2 regions of the Delftia lacustris genome follow, and region 1 is predicted to be linked to the other one. Evidence: riboswitches for the same ligand, from Rfam matches in the RefSeq annotation. Region 1 holds a riboswitch; the other holds the start of a gene.
The links. Region 1 has a riboswitch for S-adenosylhomocysteine ahead of ahcY (adenosylhomocysteinase). Riboswitches for the same ligand answer to the same signal wherever they lie in the genome.

Region 1 (9,847 bases):
TGATCGAGGGCGTGGCCTCGGTGGACGAAAGCGCCATCACCGGCGAATCGGCCCCCGTGATCCGCGAGGCCGGCGGCGACTTCTCTTCGGTCACCGGCGGCACGCGCGTGCTGTCGGACTGGCTGGTGGTGCAGATCACCGTGAACCCCGGCGAGTCCTTCCTGGACCGCATGATCTCCATGGTGGAGTCGGCCCGCCGCCACAAGACGCCCAACGAACTGGCGCTGACCATCTTGCTGGTCGGACTGACGCTGCTGTTCCTGCTGGTCATCGTCACGCTGCGGCCCTATTCGGCCTTTGCGGTGGAGCTGACGGGCAGCGGGCAGGTCGTGGGACTGACGGTGCTGGTCGCCCTGCTGGTGTGCCTGATCCCGACCACCATCGGCGGCCTGCTGTCGGCCATTGGCGTGGCAGGCATGAGCCGCATGATGCAGGCCAACGTGATCGCCACTTCGGGCCGCGCCGTGGAGGCGGCCGGCGACGTGGACGTGCTGCTGCTGGACAAGACCGGCACCATCACGCTGGGCAACCGCCAGGCCAGCGAATTCCTGCCCGCTCCCGGCGTGACGGCCGCGCAGCTGGTCGATGCGGCGCAGCTGGCATCACTGGCCGACGAGACACCCGAGGGCCGCAGCGTGGTCGTGCTGGCCAAGGAAATGCATGGCCTGCGCGAGCGTGACCTGGCAACCCTGCATGCCGTCTTCGTGCCCTTCACGGCCCAGACGCGCATGAGCGGCGTGGACATGCCGCAGCCCGACGGCGGCACGCGCAGCCTGCGCAAGGGCGCGGCCGACGCCGTGCGCCGCCACGTCGAAGCCATGGGCGGCAAGTTCCCGCCCGCCATGCTCAAGGTGGTGGAGGATGTCTCGCGGCGCGGCAGCACGCCGCTGGTGGTGGCCGATGGCGCCCGCGTGCTGGGCGTGATCGAGCTCAAGGACGTGGTCAAGCACGGCATACGCGAACGCTTTGCCGAGCTGCGCCGCATGGGCATCAAGACCGTGATGATCACGGGCGACAATCCGCTCACGGCCGCCGCCATTGCGGCCGAGGCCGGCGTGGACGACTACCTTGCCGAAGCCACGCCCGAGGACAAGCTGCGCCTGATCCGCGAACACCAGGCCGCAGGCCGGCTGGTGGCCATGACCGGCGACGGCACCAATGACGCACCCGCCCTGGCCCAGGCCGACGTGGCCGTGGCCATGAACAGCGGCACCCAGGCGGCCAAGGAAGCCGGCAACATGGTGGACCTGGACAGCAACCCGACCAAGCTCATCGAGGTCGTGGAGACCGGCAAGCAGATGCTGATGACGCGCGGCGCGCTGACCACCTTCAGCGTGGCCAACGACGTGGCCAAGTACTTCGCCATCATCCCGGCCGCCTTCGTGGGCACGTATCCGCAGCTGTCGGCGCTCAATGTCATGGGACTGGCCAGCCCGGGCTCGGCCATCCTGAGCGCCGTGATCTTCAACGCGCTGATCATCATCGTCCTGATACCGCTGGCCTTGCGTGGCGTGCCCTACCACGCCATCGGCGCCTCGGCCCTGCTGCGGCGCAACCTGCTGGTCTACGGGCTGGGGGGCCTGGTCGTCCCCTTCATCGGCATCAAGCTGATCGACATGCTGCTGGTGGCTTTCGGCCTGGCCTGATCTTTGGCGGCAAGCCTGCCCGCCCGGGCAGGCACCGCCTTGCTTTCTCTGTACAAAAACCAAGATGAAATCCGCTTCTTCCATGACGGCCGCTTGTGCCGTCCCCCGCTTCTTCCCCCGTGCCTCACTGGCTGCACTGCTGTCGCTGGCGGCTGCGTCCTGCCATGCCCAGGCCGAAACCTCTCCCGTCAACGCTGCCAGTGCCGATGCCCAGCAATCGCCCGCACCCGCCTACGCGCTCACCGGCAGCGTGGCGCTGCTCAGCGACTACCGTTTCCGTGGCATCTCGCAAAGCTGGATGGGGCCGGCGCTGCAAGGCGGGCTGGAGCTGTCGCTGCCGCGCGGCGCCTACCTGGGCGTGTCCGGCTCCAGCGTGTCGCGCCACAGCTATCTGGACGGCCGCGCGCTGGAGCTGGACCTGTACGGCGGCTGGCGCACCGAGCTGCTGCCGGGCTGGACGGGCGACATCGGCCTGCTGCACTACAACTACCCCGGCGCGCGCGTGCCCCGCGGGGATGGCAGCGGCGGCGTGCGCTACGACACCACCGAGGCCTATCTGGGCGTCACCCACGGCGGCTTCAGCGCCAAATGGTCGCTGGCGCTGACGCCTTACTTCGGCCTGCGCGACAGCACGGCGGCCACGGCCTTTGCCGAGGCACTTCCCGGCAGCGGCAGCTCACGCGGCAGCAGCTATCTGGACCTGAACTACCAGCATCCGTTGGGCGACTGGGCGGTGCTGGGCCTGCATGCCGGCCACACGCAGGTGCGCAACTACAGCGAACTGTCGTACGCCGACTGGCGCGTCTCGCTGGCCCGCAGCTGGGGGCCATGGACGGCCACGCTGGCCTGGGCCGGCACCTCGGCCGACACGCGCTACTACCGCGCGGCCAATGCGGCAGGCCAGATGCAAAGCCTGGGCCGCAGCGGCTGGGTGCTGTCGCTGTCGGCAGCGTTCTAGTGTGGGGGCACGCTCTGGTGCTAGGCTGAGAACCATGCCCATTTCGTCCTCTGCCGAGCCGGCGCCGCCCGGTCTGCCGCGCCCCGATCCCGACGCCCTGGTCGCGCGCCTGCGCCATGAGCGGGCGCAGGAGGGGCGGGGCAAGCTGCGCATCTACTTCGGATCGAATGCAGGCGTGGGCAAGACCTACGCCATGCTGGCCGCCGCCCAGCGCGAACGCCAGGGGGGCCGCGAGGTTCTGGTGGGACTCGTGGAAACCCATGGCCGCAAGGAAACGGCGCAGCAGCTGCATGGCCTGGAGCAACTGCCGCTGCGCGAGCTGCCGCACCAGGGACGGACGCTGCGCGAGTTCGACCTGGATGCGGCGCTCGCGCGGCGTCCGCGCGTGCTGCTGCTCGATGAACTGGCGCACAGCAATGCGCCAGGCTCACGCCATCCCAAGCGCTGGCAGGACGTGCAGGAGCTGCTGGACGCAGGCATCGATGTCTGGACCACGATCAACGTGCAGCACCTGGAAAGCCTGAACGACGTGGTGGGCGGCATCGTCGGCATCACGGTGCGCGAGACCGTGCCCGACCAGATCTTCGACGATGCCGACGAGGTCATCGTCGTCGACATCTCGCCCGACGAGCTGCTGCGCCGCTTGAAGGACGGCAAGGTCTACATGATGGAGCAGGCCGAGCGGGCCTCGCGCAACTTCTTCAGGCGCGGCAACCTGCTGGCGCTGCGCGAGCTGGCACTGCGCCGCACGGCCGACCGCGTGGACGAGGACATGCGCGACTACCGGCGCGAGCGCTCCATAGGCACGGTCTGGCCTGCGCGTGAGCGCCTGCTGGTGGCCGTGGCAGGGCACGCGGGCGACGACGCCCTGGTGCGCCAGGTGGCGCGCATGGCACGCCGGCTGGATGCTGGCTGGATGGTGGTGTACGTGGACGCGCCCCAGCGCCAGCACCGCCCACGCAGCGTGCAGGCCGCCGTGCTCAAGACCCTGGCCCTGGCCGCGCGCCTGGGGGCCGAGACGGCCACGCTGCCGGGCGCCGATGTGGCCGAGGCCCTGGTTGCCTTCGCGCGCGAGCGCAACGCCAGCCGCCTGGTGCTGGCCCAGCCGCCGCGCCCGGCATGGTCGCCCTGGCGCTGGTGGGGCCGCAGCCTGCCCGACCGCATCGTCCAGCTGCATCCCGACATCGACGTGCTGGTGCTCTCCGGGGGCTCCAGCGCGGCCCGGACCGAGGCCGCGCCTGCCGCACCGCTGCGGCGCAGGCCGCTGCCCTGGAAGGGCTATGCCGGCGTGACCCTGGCCTGCTTGACCGCCACGGTGCTGGCCGAGCAGCTGCTGCGCATCTTCGACCCGGCCAACGTGGTGATGCTGTTCCTGCTCATCGTCGTGCTGTCTTCGTTGCGCTGGGGGCGTGGCCCGGGCGCCTGGGCGGCGCTGCTGTCGGTACTGTGCTTCGACTTTTTCTTCGTGCCCCCGCGCGGATCCTTCCATGTCAACGACACGCAGTACCTGTTCACCTTCGTGCTGATGCTGGGCGTGGCCCTGGTCTGCGGCCAGCTCATGGCGCGGCTGCGCCACGAGGCGCGCGTGGCGGCCGAGCGCGAGCGGCGCGCGGGCGCCCTGGCGCGGCTGGCGCGCGACCTTTCGGGCGCGCTCACGCAGGAGCAGGTGGTGGAGATTGCGCTGAGCACGGTCTCGGGCGTGTTCGACGCCCAGGCCGGGCTGCTGTTGCCCGATGCCGACGAGCGCCTGCGCCCCGCCGGCGGCGGCTCCTGCCCCATGGACGACAGCATTGCGCGCTGGGCCATGGACCACGGCCAGCAGGCCGGCCAGGGCACGGACACGCTGCCGGCCGCGCCGGCCCGCTACGTGCCGCTGGCGGCGCCCGTGCGCATGCGGGGCGTACTGGTGCTGCAGCTGCGTGCGCCCCAGCGCCTGGAGGTGCCCGAGGAGCAGCGCCTGCTGGAGGCCTGTGCCAGCCAGGTGGCGCTGGCGCTGGAGCGTCAGCACTTCGTGGCCGTGGCCCAGCAGACCCAGATCGCCATGGAGGGCGAGCGCATGCGCAACACCTTGCTGTCGGCCGTCTCGCACGACCTGCGCACGCCGCTGACCACCATCCTGGGCGCGGCCGAGGCCGCGCAGCGCCATGTGCCGCCGGGCGGCGCAGCCGACATGCTGGAGCAGGTCCGCATCCAGGCCCAGGCCATGCAGCGACTGGTGGAGAACCTGCTGGACATGGCGCGCCTGCAGCAAGGCGGCGTGCACCTGCAGCGCGAATGGCTGCCGCTGGATGAAGTGGTCGGCAGCGCGCTGCGCCAGATGCGCGCGCGCCTGCACGAGCATCCCGTGAGTACCGACGTGCCCGCCAGCCTGCCGCTGCTGCAGCTCGATGCCGTGCTCATGGAGCGCGTGCTGGTCAACCTGCTGGACAACGCCGCCAAGTACACGCCGGCCGGCACGCCGCTGACCATCCACGCACGCGAACAGGACGGCGAGGTGCTTGTGGCCGTGCAGGATGGCGGGCCCGGCCTGCCGCCACACCTGCCCGTGGAGACGCTGTTCGAGCCCTTCACGCGCGGCACGGCCGAGTCCACCGTCTCGGGCATAGGCCTGGGGCTGGCGCTGGTGCGCAGCATTGTCGAGGCCCATGGCGGGCGCATCGAGGCCGCTGCCGCGCGCCCAGGCCCCGGCACCGTGTTCACGCTGCGCTTTCCGGTGCCGGAGCAGCCATTGCTCGATTAGAGTCTTGCGCCATGAGCACGCCCACCAACCGCATCCTGATGATCGAGGACGACCCCGGCATCCGCCGCTTCGTGCGCCTGGTGCTGGAGGACGAGGGCTGGCAGGTCTTCGAGGCTGACAGCGCGCGCCGGGGCCTGATCGAGGCGGCGAGCCGCCAGCCCGATCTGGTCATCCTCGACCTGGGCCTGCCGGATGCCGACGGCAAGCAGGTTCTCACCGAGCTGCGCGGATGGTCCTCCGTGCCCGTGCTCGTGCTCTCCGCGCGCGAGCGCGAGGACGAGAAGGTGGCCGCCCTGGACGCCGGCGCAGACGATTACCTGGTCAAGCCTTTCGGTGTGCCCGAGCTGCTGGCCCGGCTGCGCGTGATGCTGCGCCGCCGCCAGCAACTGGGGGCCGCAGGCGGCGCAGTTGCATCCAGCCAGGTGCACTTCGGCCAGGTGCAGGTGGACCTGGCCACGTACGAGGTGCGGCGTGCGGGCCAGCCGGTGCACCTCACGCCCATCGAATTCCGCCTGCTGGCGGCGCTGATCGCCGCCCAGGGCCGTGTGATGACCCACCGCCAGCTGCTGCTGCAGGTCTGGGGACCCGAATACCTGGGCCGTGCCCATTACCTGCGCGTGCACATGGCCAATCTGCGCCAGAAGATCGAGGACGAGCCGGCCCAGCCGCGCCACCTGGTGACCGAGCTGCAGGTGGGCTACCGGCTTGTGGGGCTGGGCGGTGAGGCATCCCCGGGATCGGTATAATCAGCGCCTCTCCGAGGAGCGTTGCAGCAGGCCCATTCACCAGATGCGGTCTGCGAGGCTCGGAGTCATACCTGCAACGACGCTCGCCCACGCTTTCTGTGCGGTGAGCTTTTTTTCGTCTCCCGCAGAACGTGGTTTTTCATTCATCTTTTGGAGAAAACCATGAACGCTGCTGTTCGTCCCGTTTCCGCCGACACGGCCATCGCTGACATTTCCCTCGCCGCCTGGGGCCGCAAGGAAATCCTGATCGCCGAAACCGAAATGCCCGGCCTGATGGCCACGCGCGAGGAATTCGCCGCGGCACAGCCCCTCAAGGGCGCGCGCATCGCCGGCTCGCTGCACATGACCATCCAGACGGCCGTGCTGATCGAGACGCTCAAGGCCCTGGGCGCCGACGTGCGCTGGGCCTCGTGCAACATTTTCTCGACGCAGGACCATGCCGCCGCCGCCATCGCCGCCACGGGCACGCCCGTGTTCGCCATCAAGGGTGAATCGCTGGCCGACTACTGGGACTACACCCACCGCATCTTTGAATTCGGCGCCGCCGGTACCGAAGGCGAAGGCCCCAACATGATCCTGGACGACGGCGGCGATGCCACCATGCTGCTGCACCTGGGCATGCGCGCCGAAAAGGACCTGTCCGTGCTGGACAACCCCGCCTCCGAGGAAGAGAAGATCGCCTTCGCCGCCATCCGCGCCAAGCTGGCCCAGGACCCCACCTGGTATACGCGCAAGAGCGCCCACATCATCGGCGTGACCGAAGAGACCACCACCGGCGTGCACCGCCTCAACGAGATGTCGGCCAAGGGCACGCTGAAGTTCCGCGCCATCAACGTCAACGACTCCGTCACCAAGAGCAAGTTCGACAACCTCTACGGCTGCCGCGAATCGCTGGTGGACGGCATCAAGCGCGCCACCGACGTGATGATCGCCGGCAAGGTCGCCGTGGTGGCCGGCTACGGCGACGTGGGCAAGGGCTGCGCCCAGGCGCTGCGCGCGCTGTCGGCCCAGGTCTGGGTCACCGAGATCGATCCCATCAACGCCCTGCAGGCCGCCATGGAAGGCTACAAGGTCGTGACCATGGAGTGGGCGGCAGACAAGGCCGACATCTTCGTGACCACTACCGGCAACCGCGACATCATCCGCCACGAGCACATGGTGGCCATGAAGAACGAAGCCATCGTCTGCAACATCGGCCACTTCGACAACGAGATCGACGTCGCCTCCATCGAGCAGTACCAGTGGGAAGAGATCAAGCCCCAGGTGGACCACATCACCTTCCCTGACGGCAAGAAGATCATCCTGCTGGCCAAGGGCCGCCTGGTGAACCTGGGCTGCGCCACCGGCCACCCCAGCTTCGTGATGAGCGCCTCGTTCGCCAACCAGACCATCGCCCAGATCGAGCTGTTCACCAAGCCCGATGCCTACGAGGTCGGCAAGGTCTACGTGCTGCCCAAGATCCTGGACGAGAAGGTTGCCCGCCTGCACCTGAAGAAGGTCGGCGCCATGCTGACCGAGCTGACGGACGGCCAGGCTGCCTATATCGGCGTGAGCAAGCAGGGTCCCTATAAGCCCGAAACTTATAGGTATTAAGCACCCCCTGAGGCGCTGACGCGCCTTCCCCCTCTCTACCCGCTTCGCGGGGGAGGGGGACGACGCCCTCGCTGCGGGGCGGCCCTTGCTTGGCGTCCCTGAGTTGGGTCGCGCCGGTTTCGGGCATTAGTCAACTGAGATTTCCTGGAGCGACGCTATGCGCGCAGATGTATTTTTGGTGGAAGCCGGCCATGCGGCCACGCGCTCGCAGGCGCAGCGGCTGATTGCGGGTGGCGTGCAGTGGCGCATGACGCCGTTGACGCCGTGGAAGAAGGTCGCCAAGAACGGTGACGAGATTCCCGCAGGTGCCGAGCTGCAGTTGCTGGACGGGGCCGAGGCCCGGTTCATCTCGCGCGGCGGGCTGAAGCTGGAAGGCGCGCTGGCGGCCACCAAGCTGTCGGTGGACGGCCTGCGCTGCCTGGACGTGGGCCAGAGCACGGGCGGTTTCACCGACTGCCTGCTGCAGGCAGGCGCCGCCCAGGTCATCGGCGTGGACGTGGGCCATGGCCAGCTGCATGACCGGCTGCGCTCGGATGCGCGCGTGATCTGCGTCGAAGGCGTCAATGCCCGCGCGGTGACGGCCGAGGGCTTGCAGGAGGCCTGCGAGGAAGTGCTGTCCGAACGCTGGGAGGAAGATCCCGACGACAACGACACCCAGCCCGTGGCGCCCTATGCCTGGATGCGCAACGGCGGCGTGGTTGACGAAGACTACGACGACAGCGACGACGCCAAGGAAAACGAGATCGAGGCCTTCAAGGCCGAGCGCGCGGCCAAGGGCAAGGCGCGCGATGAGGGCACGGTGGCCACGCAGCGCCGCCGCCGCGCCGAGTTTGCCGACGTGGACATCACGCCGCAGTTCGACTTCGTCACGGGCGATCTGTCCTTCATCTCTCTGACCCTGGTGCTGCCGGCCGTCACGCGCCTGCTCAAGCCGCATGGCCAGCTGCTGATGCTGGTCAAGCCGCAGTTCGAGCTGCAGCCGGGCCAGGTCGGCAAGGGCGGCATCGTGCGCGATGCGGCCCTGTTCACCGAGGTGGAGCAGCGCATCCGCACCTGCCTGGGCGAGCTGGGCTTGGAGGTCAAGGGCTGGATGGAGTCGGCCATCGAAGGCGGCGACGGCAACCGCGAATTCTTCGTGCATGCCCAGCAGGCGGCCGTGGTGAAGGAGCCAGAGCAGCCTGAAACGCAGGACGACGACGAGCCCCGCTCGGCCGTGAAGGCCGCTCCTAAGCCGGCCGCGCCTAAGCGCGTGTCCCGCACCGTGCTGCGCGAGCAGCGCAACGAGCGTGTGATCGACACCAGTACCGAGTTCGGCGTGCCCGGTCCGGGCCGCGCCAAGCTGCGCAAACGCAACGAATGAAACACTGAGCAGCGAGTCTTACATGAGCTTTCCGATCAGCTTCGAGTTCTTCCCGACCAAGACGCCCGAGGGCGCGACCAAGCATGTGCAGGTGCGCAAGAACCTCTATGCGCGCAAGCCCCAGTTCTGCTCCGTCACCTATGGCGCGGGCGGCTCCACGCAGACGGGCACCTTCGCCATGGTGCGTGACATCCAGAACGAAGGCGTCAGCGCGGCATCGCATTTCTCCTGCGTGGGCGCCACGCACGACAAGGTGCGCGCCGAACTGCAGGAGCTGAAGGCCATGGGCGTGCGCCGCATCGTCGCGCTGCGCGGCGACCTGCCCAGCGGCTATGGCCTGGGTGGCGAATTCCAGTACGCCAGCGATCTCGTGGAATTCATCCGCCGCGAGTTCGGCGACTGGTTCCACATCGAGGTGGCTGCCTACCCGGAGGTCCATCCGCAGGCGAAATCCCCACAGTCCGATCTGGATGCGTTTGCGGCTAAAGTGCGCGCTGGCGCGGATTCCGCGATCACCCAATATTTCTACAATGCCGACGCCTACTGCCGTTTCGTTGATGCGGCGCGCGGCATGGGGCTTGATGCACCGGTTGTTCCCGGCATCATGCCCATCACCAGCTCTACGCAGCTGATGCGCTTCTCGGACGCCTGCGGCGCCGAGATCCCGCGCTGGATCCGCCTGCGTCTGCAGGCTTACGGAGATGACACGGCGTCCATTCGCGCCTTCGGCCTTGATGTCGTGTCCCGTCTATGCGAGCAGTTGCGCAGCCAGGGCGCTCCCGGGCTGCACTTCTATACGATGAA
Region 2 (9,847 bases), 540 kb from region 1:
CTCATGTCCTTGGGGCCGTAGACGCTCTTGGGGAAGGGGGCATAGGCCTGGGTGAAGTCGATCACCTTGGCGCGCTCGGCGTTCTTGCCCAGGCTGGAGATGACGATGTCGGCCTTGCCCGTGGTCAGGAAGGGGATGCGGTTGGTGCTGGTCACGGGCACCAGCTCCACCTTCACGCCCAGCTCCTGGGCCACCAGGGCCGCCATGTCGATGTCATAGCCCTGCAGCTTCAGGTCGGTGCCCAGCGAGCCGAAGGGCGGGAAGTCCTGCGGAATCGCCACGCGAAGCACGCCGGCCTTCTGGATGTTGGCCAGCATGTCGGCATGGGCGGCGCCGCCCAGGCCGGCAGTGGCCAGGGTGGCGGCCGCCAGGGCGGTGCGGATGAATGCGCGGCGGGGTGTCAGGGGGGAAGTCATGCGAAAGCTCCTTCAGAAGGTGGGATGAGGCGAAAGGAAAGCGGGTCAGGGTCGGGCGCAGATGTATCGGGCGCCGTTGCGTCGGGCGCTGTTGCGTCGAGTGCCGTCGCGTCGGGCGCCGCCGCGTCGTCCGGTGTGTCGAGATCGATGCCGCTGCGCCTGGCGGCCGACAGCAGGTGGGCGCGCATGGCGCCCGCGGCACCCGGCGCATCGCCTGCGCAGACGGCCTGCACGATGGCGTCGTGCTCGCGCACCGGCTGGTCGTCGGCGCCGCTCCAGGCAAAGGGCAGGCGCAGGCTGTGGCTGATGGCCAGCTCCAGCTGGCGCGCCATGGCCACCAGGCCCGGGTTGCCCGACAGCTGGGCCAGCAGCAGGTGGAACTGCAGATCGGCGTCGGCGGCGGCCAGCAGGTCGCTGCGGTCCAGGGCGTGGGCCAGCTGGGACTGGGTCCATTGCAGCTGGCGCAGGCCGCTGTCGTCGGCGCGCACGGCCGCCAGCGCGGCCCAGCCCGGCTCCAGCACCAGGCGCAGCTCGATCAGCTGGCGCGGCGACAGCGTGCCCAGCGCCGGGGTGGCATAGGCGCGGTGCATGCGTGCACGGCCGCTGTGCGGGCCGTTGATGCGCACGCCCTTGCCCGGCTGGATCTCGACCAGGCCCAGGGCCTCCAGCATGGACAGCGCCTCGCGCAGCGAAGCGCGGCTGATGCCCAGCTGCCGGGCCAGCTCGCGCTGCGGCGGCAGCTGGCTCCCGCCGGGATAGTGGCCGCTCAGGATGTGCTGCTGCAGCGTCTGGGCCATCGAGATCGGAATGCTTTGCATGGGCTGGCGCGGGTGGAGGGTTTTGGCCTGACTGGTCAGACCGCGTACCCAGCAGATAGCGAATTGCGTGCCAGATGCAAAAAAAGGAGCGTTTTCCTCAGGCATTGCAAAGAATCCGGGGCGATGGGACATCGACAATCCGCCCCGAAGGCGCCGCCGGCGGCCCGCGCTGCCGCGCTTTGGTGCAGTGCCGCATGGCTTTGTGCAGGCCTGCCCCGAATGCGGGCGTAAAACCCGCACTGCAGGCCGCCGCCAGCCGCCGTAGAATCCCGGGCTTTGGCCCGAGGAGCGTTGCAGCGCGGCACCCGCCCATCCGTACACCGGATCGCGTGCCGCGTCAGGCTTGGGCCAGGTGCAGGTTCCCGGCCGGACCGCGCCCACGGTGCCAACGACGCTCACCTGTTGCCATGCCGTTTTTGCAGGTGAGCTTGATGTCGTCCTCTTTCACTCCCCCTCCCATGAAGCTGTCCGGCCTGGAGCCGGTGACCATCGGCGAGGGCACGCTGTTCGTCAACGTGGGCGAGCGCACCAACGTCACGGGTTCCAAGGCCTTTGCGCGCATGATCCTCAACGAGCAGTACGAGGAAGCGCTGTCCGTGGCGCGCCAGCAGGTGGAAAACGGCGCCCAGGTCATCGACGTGAACATGGACGAGGCCATGCTCGACAGCAAGGCCGCCATGGTGCGCTTCCTGAACCTCATCGCCTCCGAGCCCGACATCGCCAAGGTGCCGGTCATGGTGGACAGCTCCAAGTGGGAGGTCATCGAGGCCGGCCTGCGCTGCCTGCAGGGCAAGGGCATCGTCAACTCCATCTCCATGAAGGAAGGCCTGGATGAATTCAAGCGCCAGGCCCGGCTGATCAAGCGCTACGGCGCGGCCGCCGTGGTCATGGCCTTCGACGAGAAGGGCCAGGCCGACACCTACCAGCGCAAGATCGAGATCTGCGAGCGCGCCTACCGCATCCTGGTGGACGAGGTGGGCTTCCCGCCCGAGGACATCGTCTTCGACCCCAACATCTTCGCCGTGGCCACCGGCATCGAGGAACACGACAACTACGCCGTGGACTTCATCGAGGCCGTGCGCTGGATCAAGCAGAACCTGCCCGGCGCCAAGGTCTCGGGCGGCGTCTCCAACGTGAGCTTCAGCTTCCGCGGCAACGACCCCGTGCGCGAGGCCATCCACACCGTGTTCCTCTACCACGCCATCTCGGCGGGCATGGACATGGGCATCGTCAACGCCGGCATGGTCGGCGTCTATGACGACCTGGAGCCCGAACTGCGCGAGCGCGTGGAAGACGTGGTGCTCAACCGCCGCCCTGACGCTGCGGAACGCCTGCTGGAGATTGCCGACGCCGCCAAGGGCGCCGCCAAGGACGACAGCAAGAAGCTCGAATGGCGCGGCACGCCCGAGAACCCGAAGACCGTGGGCGAGCGCCTGTCGCACGCCCTGGTGCACGGCATCACCGACTTCATCGTCGTCGACACCGAAGAGGCCTACCAGCAGATCGTGGTGCAGGGCGGCGGCCGCCCGCTGCACGTGATCGAAGGCCCGCTCATGGACGGCATGAACATCGTGGGCGACCTGTTCGGCGCCGGCAAGATGTTCCTGCCCCAGGTGGTCAAGTCGGCGCGCGTGATGAAGCAGGCCGTGGCCCACCTCGTGCCCTACATCGAAGAGGAAAAGCGCCAGCAGGAAGCGGCGGGCCTGGACGTGTCCAGCAAGGGCAAGATCGTCATCGCCACCGTCAAGGGCGACGTGCACGACATCGGCAAGAACATCGTCACCGTGGTCCTGCAGTGCAACAACTTCGAGGTCATCAACATGGGCGTGATGGTGCCCTGCCACGAGATCCTGGCCAAGGCCAAGGCCGAGGGCGCAGACATCATCGGCCTGTCGGGCCTGATCACGCCCAGCCTCGAAGAGATGCAGTACGTCGCCGGCGAGATGCACAAGGACGACTACTTCCGCATCAAGAAGATTCCGCTGCTGATCGGCGGCGCCACCTGCTCGCGCGTGCACACCGCCGTCAAGATCGCGCCCAAGTACGAAGGCCCCGTGGTCTACGTGCCCGATGCCTCGCGCAGCGTCAGCGTGGCCCAGAGCCTGCTGGGCGAGAACAAGGGCAACTACCTGGCCGAGATCCAGGCCGACTACGACAAGGTCCGCACCCAGCACGCCAACAAGAAGAAGACGCCGCTGTGGCCGCTGGACAAGGCCCGCGCCAACGCCACGCCCGTGGACTTTTCCCAGGCCCCCGTGGCGCCGCGCGCCCTGGGCCGGCGCGTGTTCCGCAACTTCGACCTGGCCGAGATCGCCGAATACATTGACTGGGGCCCGTTCTTCCAGACCTGGGACCTGGCCGGCCCCTATCCGGCCATCCTCGACGACGAGATCGTGGGCGTGCAGGCCCGCCAGGTGCTGGCCGACGGCCAGGCCATGCTCAGGAAGATCATCGAAGGCCGCTGGCTGCAGGCCAACGGCGCCATCGGCCTGTTCCCTGCCAACCGCGTGGGCGATGACATCGAGTTCTACGCCGACGAGTCCCGCAGCCAGGTGCTGATGACCTGGTACGGCATGCGCCAGCAGACCGAAAAGCAGATGGTGGAAGGCCCGGATGGCCAGCCCGTGATGCGCCCCAGCCGCTGCCTGTCCGACTTCGTGGCCACCAAGGAATCGGGCATCCAGGACTACGCGGGCCTGTTCGCCGTCACGGCCGGCATCGGCGCCGAGAAGAAGGACAAGGAGTTCCAGGACGCGCTGGACGACTACTCCGGCATCATGTTCAAGGCCCTGGCCGACCGCCTGGCCGAGGCCTTCGCCGAATGCCTGCACCAGCGCGTGCGCAAGGACCTGTGGGGCTATGCGCCCGACGAGGACCTCAGCAACGAAGCGCTGATCAAGGAACAGTACAAGGGCGTGCGCCCCGCGCCCGGCTACCCGGCCTGCCCCGACCACAGCGCCAAGACCGACCTGTTCGCCGTGCTCAAGGCCGACGAGATCGGCATGAGCCTGACCGAAAGCCTGGCCATGAACCCGGCCTCCAGCGTCAGCGGCTTCTACATCGGCCACCCCGACTCCGTCTACTTCAACGTCGGCGAGATCGGCGAGGACCAGCTCGCCGACATGGCCGCGCGCCGGGGCATGGACATCGAGGAACTGCGCAGGCTGCTGGCGCCGAATCTCGCCTGATATTGGGTTGACCGCTGGCTTGGCTACGCCGGTCAGGCGTGCGATTTTTCGCTATTTTGGACAAAGGCATTCATCTTTGACTGGAATAGCGGACAGGGCGCGCCAGCGGCGCAGGCAGTCGATCAGAAGTCGCGTTGACCAACCGTGCTTGCGCACATCCGCCGCCGCCCGCAGCACACGCCGTTGCCAGGCCAGTCCGAGGATGTGATCCGGCTGAGCGTTCACGCGCGCGCCGATGCTGCCGGGGCCAGGATGCCCTATAAGGGCCCGGTGCACGCCAGCCGAACCCGCACCTCCTTGTTGGCGACCAGGGCCGGATCGGTCGCAAGGACGAGTTTTCTCTCTCCCCCGCTGCCCAGGTCGATCAGGCCTTCCTGCAGTACCTGCCGGACGCCCCCTCGGTTCACGCTGCTCGTGTAGGTCGCCAGAGCCGAAAGGCATCCGCACTCGCCAATCGATTTGCGCAGTTGAACACGGGTGTTCGCCCACACCACGTTGGACTCTGTGGAAGTCTTCGTCGCCGTGATCGACACGCAGGCTGAAAGATCGTTCTGAAACGTTATCTGGTCGGCATGGGCAGCAAAGGCGGATCCGCCAAACAAGGCAGACCATATTAAAAATCGAGCCATGCTATGCACGTGTGCCTCCGTTTGTCACTCTTGCCGGGACGTAATTGACTTTCAGAATGAAATAGCTACGTGAACTGGACTTCGCCTTCGACCGAAGAATCGGGAAGAATCTATGCTCAACCTCAATACATCCGTGGCTGAAGCCTTTGGTTGAATCATGCAGATAAAAGCCGCTGCGAACGGGGTTGCAAGCGATGCGCGTTTGAGTGTCGGCGGGCTCCATCCGCGCCCGGTTCTGCCCCCAGTTTGCCCAATAGGCTTCGCAGCTTCCGGCGGCAGCTCCGCGTGGAATCGTCTGGACTCCCCATCCGGGAGACAGGTTGCATCTTCCCGCACCGTCATCCTTCGCCGCCCCACGATCGGTGACGAGCACCTTGTACACCCCCTCCGGAATTGGTCCGCTGTCTTTGATGCACTGATTTTCTGGCATCTGAAAACCTGGAAGTCCTGTCGTTGCCTTGAAGCTACCGGAGCCATTCCATGTCAGCTTCTGCCCATCAAACTCCATATCTGGTATCACAAACTGTCCCTCCAATTTTCTAAAGTCGCATCAATCGAGTTTCTCGGTAGCCACGGTTTGATGCCATCCAGATTCATAAGCTTCATCTGGATCAGAGATCGGGGCAGCTTAATGCGCTTATTGCCTCGAAGGCAAGTTGGAGGGAACGTGTTTTTGCGACATGCTGTAACGATCTTGTATACCAATTCGCTGCAATCGCATTCAGGTATACCTGATTGCCATGGATGAGATCGCCTGAATATGCCCACTGCCAGAGTCCAAAAAAACAAGGCGCACGAGGCGCCTTGTCATGGGTCAGCGGGATGGGAGTTTCAGAGCCCGATTTCCTTGTTGTACGCCTTGCGCGCCGCAACGGCCGTGTCCGTGAAGTCGGTGAACACGCCGTCGATGCCCAGGCGGTAGTAGGCCAGGTATTCCTGCACGGGGTCGCCCTTGTACAGGCCTGCCAGGCGGCCCGGCTCGTTGCGGAAGGTGAAGCTGTGCACGATCAGGCCGGCCTTGTGGGCGTCGCGGATCAGGCCCGTGTCCTTGACGGTGTTCACGTCCTTGAGGCCGGCGCCCTCCTTGTAGGGCACGACGGAGTGGGCCAGGACCTGGGGCTTCCAGGGGCCGATGCCGTCGGCATAGGTCTTGATCTCGGCCAGGCCTGCGGGCGTGAGCATGGTGGCGAAGGTGCGCGCGTCGCCGGCCAGGGTCCAGCTGTAGGGGCGGCCGCTGATGAAGGTCCACTCATCGTTGGTGATGTAGACCATGGAGCCGTCGCGCAGATTGAAGTCGTTGCCGTCGATCAGCTGCACGCCCTTGGCCTTCATGCCGGCCTGGCGCAGGTACTTGAGGCTGGCCGGGTCGAAGCTCTGGATGTAGATGGGCGAATCCTTGGCGTTGAGCTTGTTCTGGTCCAGCAGCTTGATCACCGCGTCTTCAAACGGGCGCGAGCCGGGCGCGCCGCAGCCGTTGGCGATCGCCTGCTGGTTGTTCCAGTACGGGTTCTTGGTCTCGGCGTAGACGGGGATGGTGCGGCCCAGGGCCTTGCCCTTGGCAGCGGCGATGTCCAGCACGTCCTGGGCGCTGATCAGGGGCAGCTTGCCGTTCCACTCGGTGGGGCGCTCGCTGCGGTTGTCCAGGATCGTGCCGCCCAGCCAGGTGCGCAGCTCCTGCATCGTGAAGTCGCTGATGGACCAGTCGTTGCGGTGGTCCTCGCCATCGACCACCAGGGCCTTGAGCACGGACTTGGGATCGTTGGCATCGAGCTGGTCGCTCAGGTATTGCGAGGGGCCGTTGGCAGGCACGGCGGGGTACTTCACGTTGACCAGCACGCCGGCCGCAGTGCGCTGGCGGCGCGCCACTTCGGCATTGGTCTTGGCCACGTCGGCCACGTTGGTGCTGTCGCTGAGCCAGGCGTTGTGGCGGGCGACCAGCTGGCAGTCCTTCGTCATGTGCATGTCGAGTTCGAGCATGTCCGCGCCCGCATCGGCGGCGGCCTCGTAGGCCATGCGCGTCTGCTCCGGGAACTTGCCCGAGAAGCCGCGGTGGGCGATCACCTGGGGCTGCTTTCCGTCGAGCGTGAGGTAGAACGAGCCGCCGTCGCCGCCGCAGGCCGTGAGGACTGCAGCCGCGCACAGGGACGCGAGCAGGGGAGTGCGGGAAAAGGACATAGGACGTTGGGTCATATCCGAAGCAGTGGTGGGTTGATGAACGGCGCGCAATGCGCCAGCTCAGCAGCGTATGCAGTCAGCCGTGTCGGCACCATGACAGTGCGCCCCGTAGGACCCGGATTGGCGTTTTAGCGACGGTCGGTGGAAATTTGCCGACCCACCGACACAGGGTTATCCCCCGAACAGGGGCGCCAGCGTGGCACGCAGGCGGTCGCCGGCGTCGGGCGCCTCGCTCGGGCGGATCTCCAGCGAACGCTCCACCGTGCCGATGTGCTCCAGCAGCAGGGCCTTGGCGCCCTCGGTGTCGCCGCGCTCCAGCGCCTCGACGATGCGCTCGTGCTCGGCGCAGGACTGGCTGGCGCTGTGGGTGGACTGGAACAATGTGGCCGCCAGCGTGGTGCGCGCCGTGAGGTCGCGCAGGGTGAGCGCCAGCAGCCGGTGGCCCATCTGCTCGGCCAGGCAGACGTGGAAGTCGGCCAGCAGGAAGGCGCGCGTGGCGGCGTCGGCGCCCGCAATGGCCTCCTGCTCCTGGGCGATGTGGCGGCGCAGCTGGCCGATCACGCTTTGCAGGGGGCGCCCGGCCTCGCCCAGGATGCCGGTCTCGATGATGCGGCGCGCCGCGAAGGCGTCCTGCGCCTCCTCGGCCGAGGGCTGGACCACGTACCAGCCGCGCCGGGGCTGCACCTGCACGAAGCCGCGCGCCTGCAGCTGCATCAGCGCCTCGCGCACCATGGTGCGGCTGACCTCGAAGTTGTCGGCCAGCTCCTGCTCCCCCAGCCGTTCACCGGGCGCCAGTTTCTGGGCCAGGATGGCTTCGACGACGCGCTCGGCGATGTGCTGGGGGCTTACAGGTGTCATTGCGTTGCAGGGTGGGCAGGAGTCACGGTTGCGGGGACGGCGGCGGCGCCGGAGGGCTCGGCGTCGGGCCCCTGATTGTCGGCCAGGCCGTTGAGCACGGCATGGGCGCGCTCGCGGTCGATGTCACCTTCCCAGGCCGCGATGGCCACCGTGGCCACGCAGTTGCCGATCAGGTTGCCCAGCGCGCGTGCAATGCCCATGAACCAGTCCACCGACAGCACCAGCACCAGGCCGATGGCGGGGATGGCCGGAATCGCATGCAGCGTGGCCGCCAGCACCACGATAGCCGAGCCCGGCACGCCGTGGGCGCCCTTGGAGGTCACCAGCGCAATCGCCAGGATGGTCAGCAGGTCGGCCATGCCGATGGGCGTGTTCGTGGCCTGGGCGATGAACACGGCCGCCAGCGTGATGTAGATGGAGAAGGCGTCCAGGTTGAACGAGTAGCCCGTGGGAATCACCAGACCCACGGTGGAGTCGCGCACGCCCAGGTTGCGCAGCTTGGCCATGATCTGGGGCAGCACGCTGTCCGAGGAGGTGGTGGCGAAGACCACCATCAGCTCCTCGCGCAGGTAGCGCAGCAGCTTGATCAGGCTGAAGCCCGAAAAGCGCATCACCAGGCCCAGCACCACGAAGACGAAGAAGATCACGGCCACGTAGAACAGCAGCACCAGCATGCCCAGCTGCTTGAGCGAGCCTATGCCGTACTGGCCCACGGTGAAGGCGATGGCGCCCAGCACGCCCAGCGGCGCCAGCTTGATGAGGATGCCCATGATCTTGAACAGCACGTTCGACAGCGTGTCGATCAGCGCATGCACGGGCGCGCCGCGCTCGCCCAGCATGGTCAGTGCGCAGCCGAACAGCACGGCGAACAGCAGCACCTGCAGCACGTCGCCCGTGGCAAAGGCCTGCACCACGGTGGTGGGGATGAGCTTCATCAGGAAGTCCACCGTGCCGCCGCTGGTCAGCTTGTCGGCGTTGCTGGCATAGGCGCTCATGGCCGAGGCGTCGAGCTTGCTCGGGTCCACGTTCATGCCCGCGCCGGGCTGGAACACGAAGGCCAGCACCAGGCCCAGCACCAGGGCGATGGTGGTCAGCACCTCGAAGTAGATCAGCGACTTGACGCCGACCCGGCCCACGCGCTTGAGGTCGCCCGCGCCCGCGATGCCGTGCACCACCACGCAGAACACCAGCACGGGAATGATCATCTTGATGAGCTTGATGAAGCCATCGCCCAGGGGCTTGAGTTTCACGGCCCATTCAGGGGCCAATATTCCGGCGAGCACACCCAGGATGAGTGCGATCACCACCTGTCCGAACAGTGATCTGGCAAAGCGGCGCATAGTCGTCTTTCGCAAGTTGTGGAATCTTGTATGCAAGTGGCTCTGCAACTTGCATGCAAGAATGTAGACAAGCGAAACGCGTGCCAGCAGAGGGTATTCCCTGCGGATTTGCGGCACTCCAGAGAAGTTCAGCCCTGACTTTTTCTGCATGAAATCGGCAGATGCGGGCGGGCCTCCCCGCCGTGGTGCAGGGCGGGGGCCGGCATGCCCGCGCATGGTGCGCGCGGCGTGCGGCAAGGCTGTGCAGGCCCCGTGCCGGGGCATGCGCGAGGGCGGCGCAGGGCGCGCCGCCCGGGGGGATCAGCGCAGGTTGCGCTCCATCGCGCGGTCCTTGATGAAGAAGGCCGCCAGCAGGCCCAGCGTCACGCCGAACATCACATAGAAGGCCGGCGCCATGGGCGAGCCCGTGGAGCGGATCAGCCA

Region 2: another riboswitch for S-adenosylhomocysteine. It lies ahead of metH (methionine synthase); the one in region 1 lies ahead of ahcY (adenosylhomocysteinase).

Annotation. Positions count from the first base shown of each region.
Region 1 is NZ_CP141274.1:872,407-882,253, forward strand. Features, by position in the region: gene kdpB (potassium-transporting ATPase subunit KdpB) at 1-1,646, shown strand, start outside; gene U6958_RS05455 (TorF family putative porin) at 1,729-2,604, shown strand; gene U6958_RS05460 (sensor histidine kinase KdpD) at 2,639-5,344, shown strand; gene U6958_RS05465 (response regulator) at 5,356-6,090, shown strand; S-adenosyl-L-homocysteine riboswitch at 6,098-6,182, shown strand; gene ahcY (adenosylhomocysteinase) at 6,253-7,683, shown strand; gene U6958_RS05475 (TlyA family RNA methyltransferase) at 7,841-9,043, shown strand; gene metF (methylenetetrahydrofolate reductase [NAD(P)H]) at 9,066-9,847, shown strand, end outside.
Region 2 is NZ_CP141274.1:335,462-345,308, forward strand. Features, by position in the region: gene U6958_RS02965 (transporter substrate-binding domain-containing protein) at 1-416, opposite strand, end outside; gene U6958_RS02970 (FadR/GntR family transcriptional regulator) at 413-1,234, opposite strand; S-adenosyl-L-homocysteine riboswitch at 1,512-1,638, shown strand; gene metH (methionine synthase) at 1,666-4,422, shown strand; gene U6958_RS02980 (DUF2195 family protein) at 4,680-5,051, opposite strand; gene U6958_RS02985 (tlde1 domain-containing protein) at 5,053-5,559, opposite strand; gene U6958_RS02990 (glycerophosphodiester phosphodiesterase family protein) at 5,883-7,226, opposite strand; gene U6958_RS02995 (GntR family transcriptional regulator) at 7,398-8,084, opposite strand; gene U6958_RS03000 (C4-dicarboxylate transporter DctA) at 8,081-9,424, opposite strand; gene U6958_RS03005 (MFS transporter) at 9,725-9,847, opposite strand, start outside.